Regions from separate parts of the Streptomyces sp. NBC_00878 genome, predicted to be linked through region 2. Evidence: riboswitches for the same ligand, from Rfam matches in the RefSeq annotation. Region 2 holds a riboswitch; the other holds the start of a gene.
What was found. Region 2 has a riboswitch for S-adenosylmethionine ahead of OHA11_RS34705 (aminotransferase class V-fold PLP-dependent enzyme). Riboswitches for the same ligand answer to the same signal wherever they lie in the genome.
Positions count from the first base shown of each region.

Region 1 (4,464 bases), 7.0 Mb from region 2:
CGGCGAGGAACAGGAAGTCGAACTTGGCGCGTTCGGCGGTCCGCGCGAAGTGCGCGAAGGAGCTGAACTCGATGTGGCTGCCGGCCTCCGGGTCGCTCCAGACGGTGGTGTTGTTGACGCCGGGGAAGTGGGCGGCCAGGTGGATCTGCTTCAGCGGCTTGCTCATGGTCCTGCGGTCTCCGTCCGGCTCAGGCGGTGGCGTTGGCAGCGGTGTTGGCGTTGGCAACGGCGTTGGCAACGGCGTTGGCAGCGGCGTTGGCGGCGTAACGGTTGACCGGGTGGGCGAGCCCGAGCAGTCCGCGCAGGGTGTCGGCCTCATAGGCGCGGCGGAAGACGCCCCGGCGCTGGAGTTCGGGGACCAGGCCCCGGGTGATGGCCGGCAGGTCGTGGCCGAGGACGGCGGGGCGCAGCCGGAAGCCGCTCAGCCCGGCCGACCGCAACTCCTGGAGCAGGTCGGCCAGCTGGGCGGGCGTGCCGGTGAAGACACGGGCATCGCTGGTGAACGGCTGTCCCGCGAGGGTGTCGAGGCGGTCCTTGCGGGCGGCCGCGGCGGCGGGGTCGTCGTCGAGGAAGACCACCAGGTCGCCGAAGAGGTGCAGGGGCTCGTCGGCGCGGCCCGCAACGGCCTGTTCGGCGCGGATCTCGGCGACGATCGCGCGGGCGTGGCCGGTGTCGCGCGGGGTGACGTAGCCGATGTCGGCGGAGCGGGCCACCAGCCGGTAGGGGACGGTCTGGTGCGCGAGGGCACTGACGACGGGCTGCCCCTGCGGCGGACGTGGGGTGATGGAGGGGCCCTTGACGCTGAAGTGCCTGCCCTCGAAGTCGATGTAGTGGAGCTTGTCGCGGTCGATGAAACGGCCGGTGGCCGCGTCCCGGATCTCGGCGTCGTCCTCCCAGCTGTCCCAGAGGCGACGCACGACCTCGACGTAGTCGGCCGTCTCGTCGAGGAGACCGGTCACCACGTCCTGCGTGGCCGGGCTGTCGTAGGCGTCCAGGCGGGGCAGCGTACGCCGGCCGAAGTGCGCCGCCTCGTTCTGTCGGGCCGTCAACTGCACGCGCAGACCCGCCCTGCCGGAGCTCACATAGTCGAGGGTGGCGATGGCCTTGGAGATGTGGAACGGCTCCGTGTGCGTGGCCACCACGGTTGGCACCAGACCTATATGGCGGGTCAACGGGGCGACACGGGCGGCGACGAGCACGGCGTCGAGTCGGCCGCGGACCTGGTCGATCCGCCCGTCCGGCTCGATGAAGTGCGAGGACTGCAGGCCGAGGCCGTCCTCGAAGGTCACGAGGTCGAGGAGACCGCGCTCGGCCTCGGCGACGAGATCGGCCCAGTACCGGGCGGTGAACAGTTCTTGCGGCCGGGCCACCGGTTCGCGCCAGGCGGCGGGGTGCCAGCCTGCGCCGTCGAGGGCCACGGCGAGGTGCAGGTGCGGTGAAGTGGGCAGGGCGGAGGGTGCTGAGGACACGAGAGGTGTGCCTTCCTGATCGACCGTACGAGGAGGCCGGCCCTCAGGGGAGGGCACGACCGCGGGGGCTACAGGTCAGGAGCAACAGAGCGCGCCGGCCACGCGCAGCAGGTCGATGTGCTGCCGGGAGTAGAGGCGTACGCGGTGGAGCGGAGCGGCCCTCGGGACGCTGTGGCGGGCCACGGTTCGCGCTCGCACGTGCGTCACCTCCGCCCTTCCGGCCCGGCCGACCGGGGTCCGGCCGACCTCGCTCTCGCGGGCCCTCGATCGGGCACCGTCTCGTCGTCAACGAGCACAACAGTACGGCTGTGCCTTTTCTTCCGGCGGCCGTCAGTTCGTGTCAGGAGGTTTATCGGCGGGATGCCCAGGTGCTGAGACGCAGTCTTGACGGTCCCGCGGAGCCCGCCAAGACTGACGGCGACGGTCACGATTGCCAGCGCCCGTCGTGCGGGGTTTGCCCCGTCCGTGCGGTCATCGGCCCCGGCCCGCTGGCAGGCAACCCTTCCACCGCGACGGGGTGCCCCGGGTGACGACCGGGTTCCGCCGGAGCGGCGGGACAAGCGTGGTCTCGCGTCTCGCGAGCCCCGACGGTGGGACCGGTGGGAATTGTCCAGGAAGTCCAGGAACGGCTTGACGAGGCGCTTGCACATCGACTTGTCGCGTGTCTCCAGCGCTTACTGATCCGCTACGCGTCCGACTGATCCGGACCTGTACGGCAGCGCAGTCACTCCGTTCCGCCACTGGCGCCCACGAGGCGGCCAGGGCCTCCGCGTTCCCCCCAGGAGAGTCATGCCCGAGACAGTTTCCCGCGGTTCCAGCACGGACACCTGCACGGCGGCGGCCTCCCGCACGGCCGCCTCCCGTTCAGCGGTCCCCGGCTGCTCACCCGTCCCCGGGGTGGCCGTCGGCGGCACGTCCGTCCCCCGTTCGGTCTCCCGTCCGGACCGCTTCCGCAGCCGCATCGGCGTCGGTCTCGCCGGTGGCTTCTACCCGGCGCCGCGCCGCTACCACCTCTACCTCTGCGAAACCTGTCCGCGTTCGCGGCGCATCGCGGTCGTCCTCGACCTGCTCGGTCTCAGGGACTCGCTCACGACCACGGTCCCGAAGCTCCCCGCCGAAACACCCCAGGGCTTCGCCTCACTGCGCGGAGCCTACGAAGCGACCTGGCACCGCTACGACGGTCCGCTCACCGCGCCCGCGCTGTGCGACCGCTGGAGCGGGCGCGTCGTCAGCAACCACACGCCCGACATCCTCCGCGACCTCGCCGGCCTGCTGGCCGACGCCGGGACGGATGGCGTGACCGATGGCGAGACCGACGCCGGGACCGATGGCGAGACCGATGGCGGGAGCGAAGGCGGGAGCGAAGGCGGGACCGATGGCGGAGCCAAGCCCGACGTCAGTGCCGACGGAGCCCGCCTGCCCGCGCTGGCTCGGCTCGACCGGCAACTCGCCCGCCACTCCTACGTGTTGGGCGATGAGCCCAGCATCGCGGACAGCGACATCTGGGTGACGCTCACACACCTCGACCACTTCGATGCGGCCTGCACGCTTTTTCCGTACCGCCACATCGAGGCGTACGTACGACGCCTCGCCCTTCACCCGGAGCTCTCCGGCGACCAGCTCTGAGCCGACGCCCACGGCCCGGAGGTGCGACAACTGCGCAGCACTGGGCCTGAATACGCCTTCCGGATATGCCGATCAGGGAGGTAAAGAAAGGGAATAGTGAGGGAATTGTAAAATTGGGGGCGGGGAGCGCATGCGCATTCAGGTACTCGGACCGGTCTGCGTCTGGCGGGAAGGCACCCGTCTCGACCTCGGTTCGCCCCAGCGCCGCGCGGTGCTCGCCCTGCTCGCCGTGTCCCGTGGACAGCAACTGCCGTTCTTCGGACTCGCGGACGCCCTGTGGGGCGAGCGCCCGCCGGCGACCGCGTCGAACGTGGTCCAGACCCACATCAAGCACCTGCGCCACCTGCTGGAGCCGGACCGGCAGCCCCGCGCCCGCAGCGCGGTGCTGCCCCGGCTCGGCGACGGCTACGCGCTGCGCGTCCCGTACGACGCCATCGATCTGCTGCGCTTCAGGGAACTGGTCGCCAACGCGGTGACCGTACGACGGGACGAGCAGGGCGGCGATCCGGAACGGGCCGCGGCGCTGCTGACCGACGCGCTCGGGCTGTGGCAGCAACCGCCCCTCGCGGACCTGCCCTTCCTCTCCGCGCACCCGGTTGTTGTCGCCCTCGCGGAGGAACGTCGGGGTGCCGTCGCCCAGTACGGCGATGCCATGATCGCGGCGGGCAGGTGCGCCGACGCGCTGGCCGTCCTGGAGGAGACCGCTGCCGCGCAGCCGCTGGACGAGGACGCCCAGGCCCGGCTCATCCGGGCCTACCAGGCCGTCGGGCGACGCGACCAGGCGGTCACCGTCTACCGGCGCAGCTGCCGTCGGCTGGCCGACGAACTCGGCGTCGACCCCGGCCCCGCACTGACCGAGGCCTACGCCGCCATGCTGCGCCGCCGCACCGGATCCTCCGCTCCCACTCCCGCTCCCATCCCCATCCCCATCCCCGGCTCCGGCCGCTCCGGCTCCGGCTCCGGCTCCGGCTCCGGCTCCGGCTCCGGCTCCGGCTCCGGCTCCGGCTCCGGGCACGTTCCCGTGCGCGACGCCGTCGGCGGCCCGGTCGCGAGGAGCGTCGCCGACGCGCTCCCCGCCCCTGTGTCCGTCCCTGCACCCCGGCATCCCGCGCGCCGATTACCCGCACAACTCCCCGCGGACGTACCGGACTTCGCCGGTCGTGACCCGGAACTGTCCACGCTGGACCAGTTGCTGGCCGCGGCGGCGGACAGTCCGACGGCCGGAGCCGTCTCGGTCGTCTCCGGTACGGCCGGGGTGGGCAAGACCGCACTGGCCGTCCACTGGGCGCATCGGACGCGGCGGCGGTTCCCCGACGGTCAGCTCTACGTCAACCTGCGTGGCTACGACCCGGACCGCCCCATGCCGCCC
Region 1 covers NZ_JAPEOK010000001.1:999,061-1,003,524, forward strand. The annotation lists gene OHA11_RS04005 (NtaA/DmoA family FMN-dependent monooxygenase) at 1-166, opposite strand, end outside; gene OHA11_RS04010 (LLM class flavin-dependent oxidoreductase) at 189-1,469, opposite strand; gene OHA11_RS04015 (putative leader peptide) at 1,545-1,667, opposite strand; SAM riboswitch class IV at 1,892-2,038, shown strand; gene OHA11_RS04020 (glutathione S-transferase C-terminal domain-containing protein) at 2,259-3,095, shown strand; gene OHA11_RS04025 (tetratricopeptide repeat protein) at 3,226-4,464, shown strand, end outside.
Region 1: it holds a riboswitch for S-adenosylmethionine, as region 2 does, so the genes downstream of both, OHA11_RS04020 (glutathione S-transferase C-terminal domain-containing protein) here and OHA11_RS34705 (aminotransferase class V-fold PLP-dependent enzyme) in region 2, are expected to answer to the same signal.

Region 2 (4,464 bases):
CCCCGGCCGAAAAGACTCCCGGGCGCGAGGCTGAGTAAGGTGAAAACCCAGCCATGGCCACCGAGGGAGAAAACCAGCCGTGATCACCGCGATCGTGCTCATCAAGACCAGCGTGGACCGGATCCCCGAGATCGCGGAGTCGATCGCCGCGCTGGACAGTGTCAGCGAGGTTTTTTCCGTTACCGGTACGTATGACTTGATCGCCATGGTCCGGGTGAAGGCCCATGACGATCTGGCCGATGTGATTCCCGGGATGATCAGCAAGATTCCGGGGGTGCAGGGGACGGACACGCATGTGGCGTTCCGTACGTACTCCCAGCATGATCTTGAGGCCGCGTTCGCCATCGGGCTGGACAACTAGCTCGGCCGTGCTGCGTCGTCGAACCCCGGATGAAGGGTTCTTCATCCGGCGCTCGTCCTGGCCGCCCTGTACCGCGTACAGGATCCCCCCATGGTTTTCTCTCACCGGATGGCGGCGCTCGCCGCCGTCGTGGTGATTCCGCTGGGGATCGCCGCCACCGGTTACGCCCTGACCGACAGTCCGGAGGCTCCGAAGGCGCCGCCCACGGTGGAGCTGGAAGCGGGTCGCCCTCGGCGACGCCCACGACACCCGCGGCCACGACACCCGCGCCGACGCCGAGTGACGAGGTCGTGTCGCGGCCTCCGGTCAGTGACGACGATGACGTCAGCGGTCTGCTCGCCCAGGAGGCGGGCGAGTTCGCGAACTTCGAGGAACGGGGGGTGGAACCGGAGACCGGGCCGCCGTTCACGGACCCGGCACGGCTGCTCAGGGTCTTCCTGGAACGGCAGTACGCCGATCCCGACGAGGAGCTGACGGGGCCGCTCGCGGGCGCCGGGGACGTCGTCGGCGAGCTGATCCGTGCCGCCCTCGACCTGGGCGTACGCCGCGTCCGACCTGCCGGTCACACGGCCGGGACGCAACGCCCTTCCACCGTGCGGTAGTTCCACTTCGCGCCGTCCCGGACCAGTTCCTTGACGGCCCGGACGAACCGCTCGACGTGCTCGTCCGGCGTCCCCGCCCCGAAGCTGACCCGAATGGCGTTGAGCGACTTCTCGCCGGGCGCCGCCTCGGGGGCACCGCACTCGCCCTGGGACTGCGGGTCGCTGCCGAGCAGCGTGCGCACGAGCGGGTGCGCGCAGAACAGACCGTCCCGCACCCCGATGCCGTACTCGGCGGAGAGCGCGGCGGCGAAGTGCGAGCTGTTCCAGCCCTCGACGACGAAGGAGATGACGCCGACGCGGGGCGCGTCGGCGCCGAAGAGGGAGAGGACGCGCACCTCGGGCACCTCGGCGAGACCGGTCCGTACTGTGTCGATCAGGTGCTGCTCGCGGGCGACCAGCGTGTCGAAGCCGGCCTCGGTGAGGGCCTTGCAGGCGGAGGCGATGGAGTAGGCGCCGATGACGTTGGGCGACCCGGCCTCGTGCCGTGCGGCGCCCTCGTGCCACTCGACGTCGACGCCGCCGTCCACCCGCCGCGAGACCTTCCGCGAGGCGCCCCCGCCCGCGAGGTACGGCTCGGCCGCGGTCAGCCAGTCGGCACGTCCGGCGAGGACACCCGAGCCGAAGGGCGCGTACAGCTTGTGACCGGAGAAGGCGACCCAGTCGACGTCCAACTCCCGTACGGACACGGGGTGGTGGGGCGCGAGCTGGGCGGCGTCGAGCACGATCCGGGCGCCGTGCGTGTGTGCGGCGGCGGCGAGTTCCCGTACGGGCCACAGCTCGCCGGTGACGTTCGACGCGCCGGTGACGCACACGAGCGCCGGCCCGTGGGGATCCCGCTCGGCGAGCGCCCGCTCCAGCGTCGCGACGGCCTCGCCCGGGGTGCGCGGGGCGTTGAGGTAGGTGACGCGGGCGTCCCGCCACGGCAGCAGGGAGGCGTGATGCTCGGTCTCGAAGACGAAGACCTGGCAGTCGGCGGGGAGCGCCGCGGCGAGGAGGTTGAGCGAGTCGGTGGTGGACCGGGTGAAGACGACCTGGTCACCGTCCCGGCAGTCGAGGAACTCCTCGACGGTGCGGCGGGCGTTCTCGAAGAGGTCGGTGGACAGCTGGGAGAGGTAACCGGCCCCCCGGTGCACGCTCCCGTAGTACGGGGCGTACGCGGCCACGTCGTCCCACACCCGCTGGAGGGCCGGGGCGCTGGCGGCGTAGTCGAGCGCGGCGTAGGTGACCTCACCGCCGGTGACGAGCGGGACGGTGACGTCCCGTCCCAGCACGGGCAGGGAGCCGGAGGTGTCACGGCAGACGGACCGGTCGGCGGCGGCAGCGGTGGAAACAGACATGGCGAACTCCTGTGAGGCAGGCGGGAACACCACGCGAGCGGGTACGACTGGGTACGGCTCAAGCGTGGGTGAAGGTGAAAAGGGGTGTGCGGAGGCGGGGCTCGACGCCCTATCGCATTCGCTGGCTCACAGAAGGCTCCCTCGAACGACCAGGACCCCTGGGCTGTGTCCACTCAAAAGAGGGCGAGGGGTCCGCGCTTGCCGTAGACCTCACTGCCTACGACCTGGTCTTCACCCGGGGCACCCCGCCACGGACGGAGGGTTGCCGGACAGCCGGCCGGGGCCTGATGGCTGTCGCTCATGACCTGCCAGCATCTTGCCACACGATCATCCAGACGCAACCCCGCCGTCCGGATACCGGGACGGCGGGGGTCGGGTTCAGGGGCGCGGGGAACTGCGCAAGGGGAGTTCGGGGGCGAAGCCCCCGAGAAGTGACGGGACTGGATAGGGGCGGCGGGGGCGAAGAAAGCCCCCGCCGCAACCGCTACGCGTTGGTCGCCGCCACCCACCGCTCCAACGTCGCCTTCGCCGCCCCCGAGTCGATCGCGGCCGCGGCCTTCACCATCCCCGCCCCCAGCTGGTCCGCGAGCGGCCCGTCCCCGGGCGACAGAGCCACCAGCGCCGCCGCCGAGTTCAGCAGCACGGCGTCCCGCACGGGCCCGGTCTCCCCGTTCAGCAGCCGCCGGGCCACATCCGCGTTGTACGAGGCGTCAGCCCCGCGCAGCGCCTCCACCGGCACCAGCTCGATCCCGACGTCACGCGGATCGAAGGACTCCTCGCGCACCTTCCCGTCCCGTACGACCCACACCCGGGACGTGGCCGTGGTGGTCAGCTCGTCGAGCCCGTCGTCGCCGCGGAAGACCAGCGACGAGTTGCCGCGCTCGGCGAAGACACCGGCCATGATCGGCGCCATCCGCGGGTCGGCGCACCCGACGGCCTGCGCCTTCACCCGCGCCGGATTGGTCAGCGGACCGAGCGCGTTGAACACCGTCCGGATCCCCAACTGCCCACGCGCGGCGCCCGCATGACGCATCGCCGGATGGAACTTCGCCGCGAAGCAGAAGGTGATCCCGGCCGCCTCGGCGACCGCTGCCACCCGATGCGTCGGCAGCTCCAGATTGACCCCGAGCTTCTCCAGCACGTCGGACGCCCCGGAGGCCGAGGAGGCGGCCCGGTTGCCGTGCTTGACGACCTTGGCGCCCGTACCCGCGATGACGATCGCCGACATGGTGGAGATGTTGACGGTCTTCGCCCCGTCCCCACCCGTACCGACGATGTCGACGGTCTCCCCGGGCACCTCGATCACGTTCGCGTGCTCGTACATCGCCTGGACGAACCCGGTGATCTCCTCGACGGTCTCGCCCTTGGCCCGCAGCGCCACCACGAACCCGGCGATCTGCGCGTCGGTCGCCTCGCCCCGCATGATCAGGTCCATCGCCCAGGCGGTGTCGGCGGCGCTCAGGTCGCGCCCGTCCAGCAGGCCGTTCAGCAGGGCGGGCCAGGAACGGACCGCCGCGGTGTCGCCTCCAGCGGGGGTCACAGCGCTCATATGCCGCTCCTGGGTCGTCCGTCCCGCGATGGGGACGCCTGTGGGATGTGGGTTTCGCCCGTAGTTCGTGGCTCGTACGGGAACAGGTCCACCCTATCCAGCCCCGGGGACGGCAAAGAGCCCCGTCGGGGCAATGGACGGGGCTCCTGCCGTGGCGAACAGGTCGAAGATCAGTGGTGGCCGTGGCCGCTCGTGATCTCCTTGTACTCCTCAGCGGTCGGCTTCGGGATCTGGTTGTCCTCGCCGAAGTACGCGTTGCTGAGCTTCGCCCGCAACTTCTGCGGGCCCTTCACCTTGCGCTCGACACCGTTCTCGTCGACCGCCGGGCCGATCGCGGCCGGCTCGTACTGCTCGTGCGCCGTGAGGGTGTGCAGCGCCTCCTGGCTGAGCGGCTCGTGGATCTCGACGAACTCACCGTGCGGCAGGCGCTTGATGATGCCCGACTCGCGGCCGTGCAGCACCTTGTCCTTGTCGCGGCGCTGGAGGCCGAGACAGATCCGCTTGGTGGCGACGAACGCGAGCACCGGTCCGACGAAGAACCCGATCCGGACGAACCAGGTGACCGAGTTGATCGACAGATGGAAGTGCGTCGCGACGATGTCGTTGCCACCGCCG
Region 2 covers NZ_JAPEOK010000001.1:8,005,441-8,009,904, reverse strand. The annotation lists gene OHA11_RS34725 (rhomboid family intramembrane serine protease) at 1-38, shown strand, start outside; gene OHA11_RS34720 (Lrp/AsnC family transcriptional regulator) at 80-361, shown strand; partial or broken gene OHA11_RS34715 (small secreted hydrophilic protein) at 452-684, shown strand; partial or broken gene OHA11_RS34710 (two-component sensor histidine kinase) at 685-840, shown strand; gene OHA11_RS34705 (aminotransferase class V-fold PLP-dependent enzyme) at 924-2,300, opposite strand; SAM riboswitch class IV at 2,490-2,606, opposite strand; gene trpD (anthranilate phosphoribosyltransferase) at 2,785-3,849, opposite strand; gene OHA11_RS34695 (cytochrome bc complex cytochrome b subunit) at 4,020-4,464, opposite strand, start outside.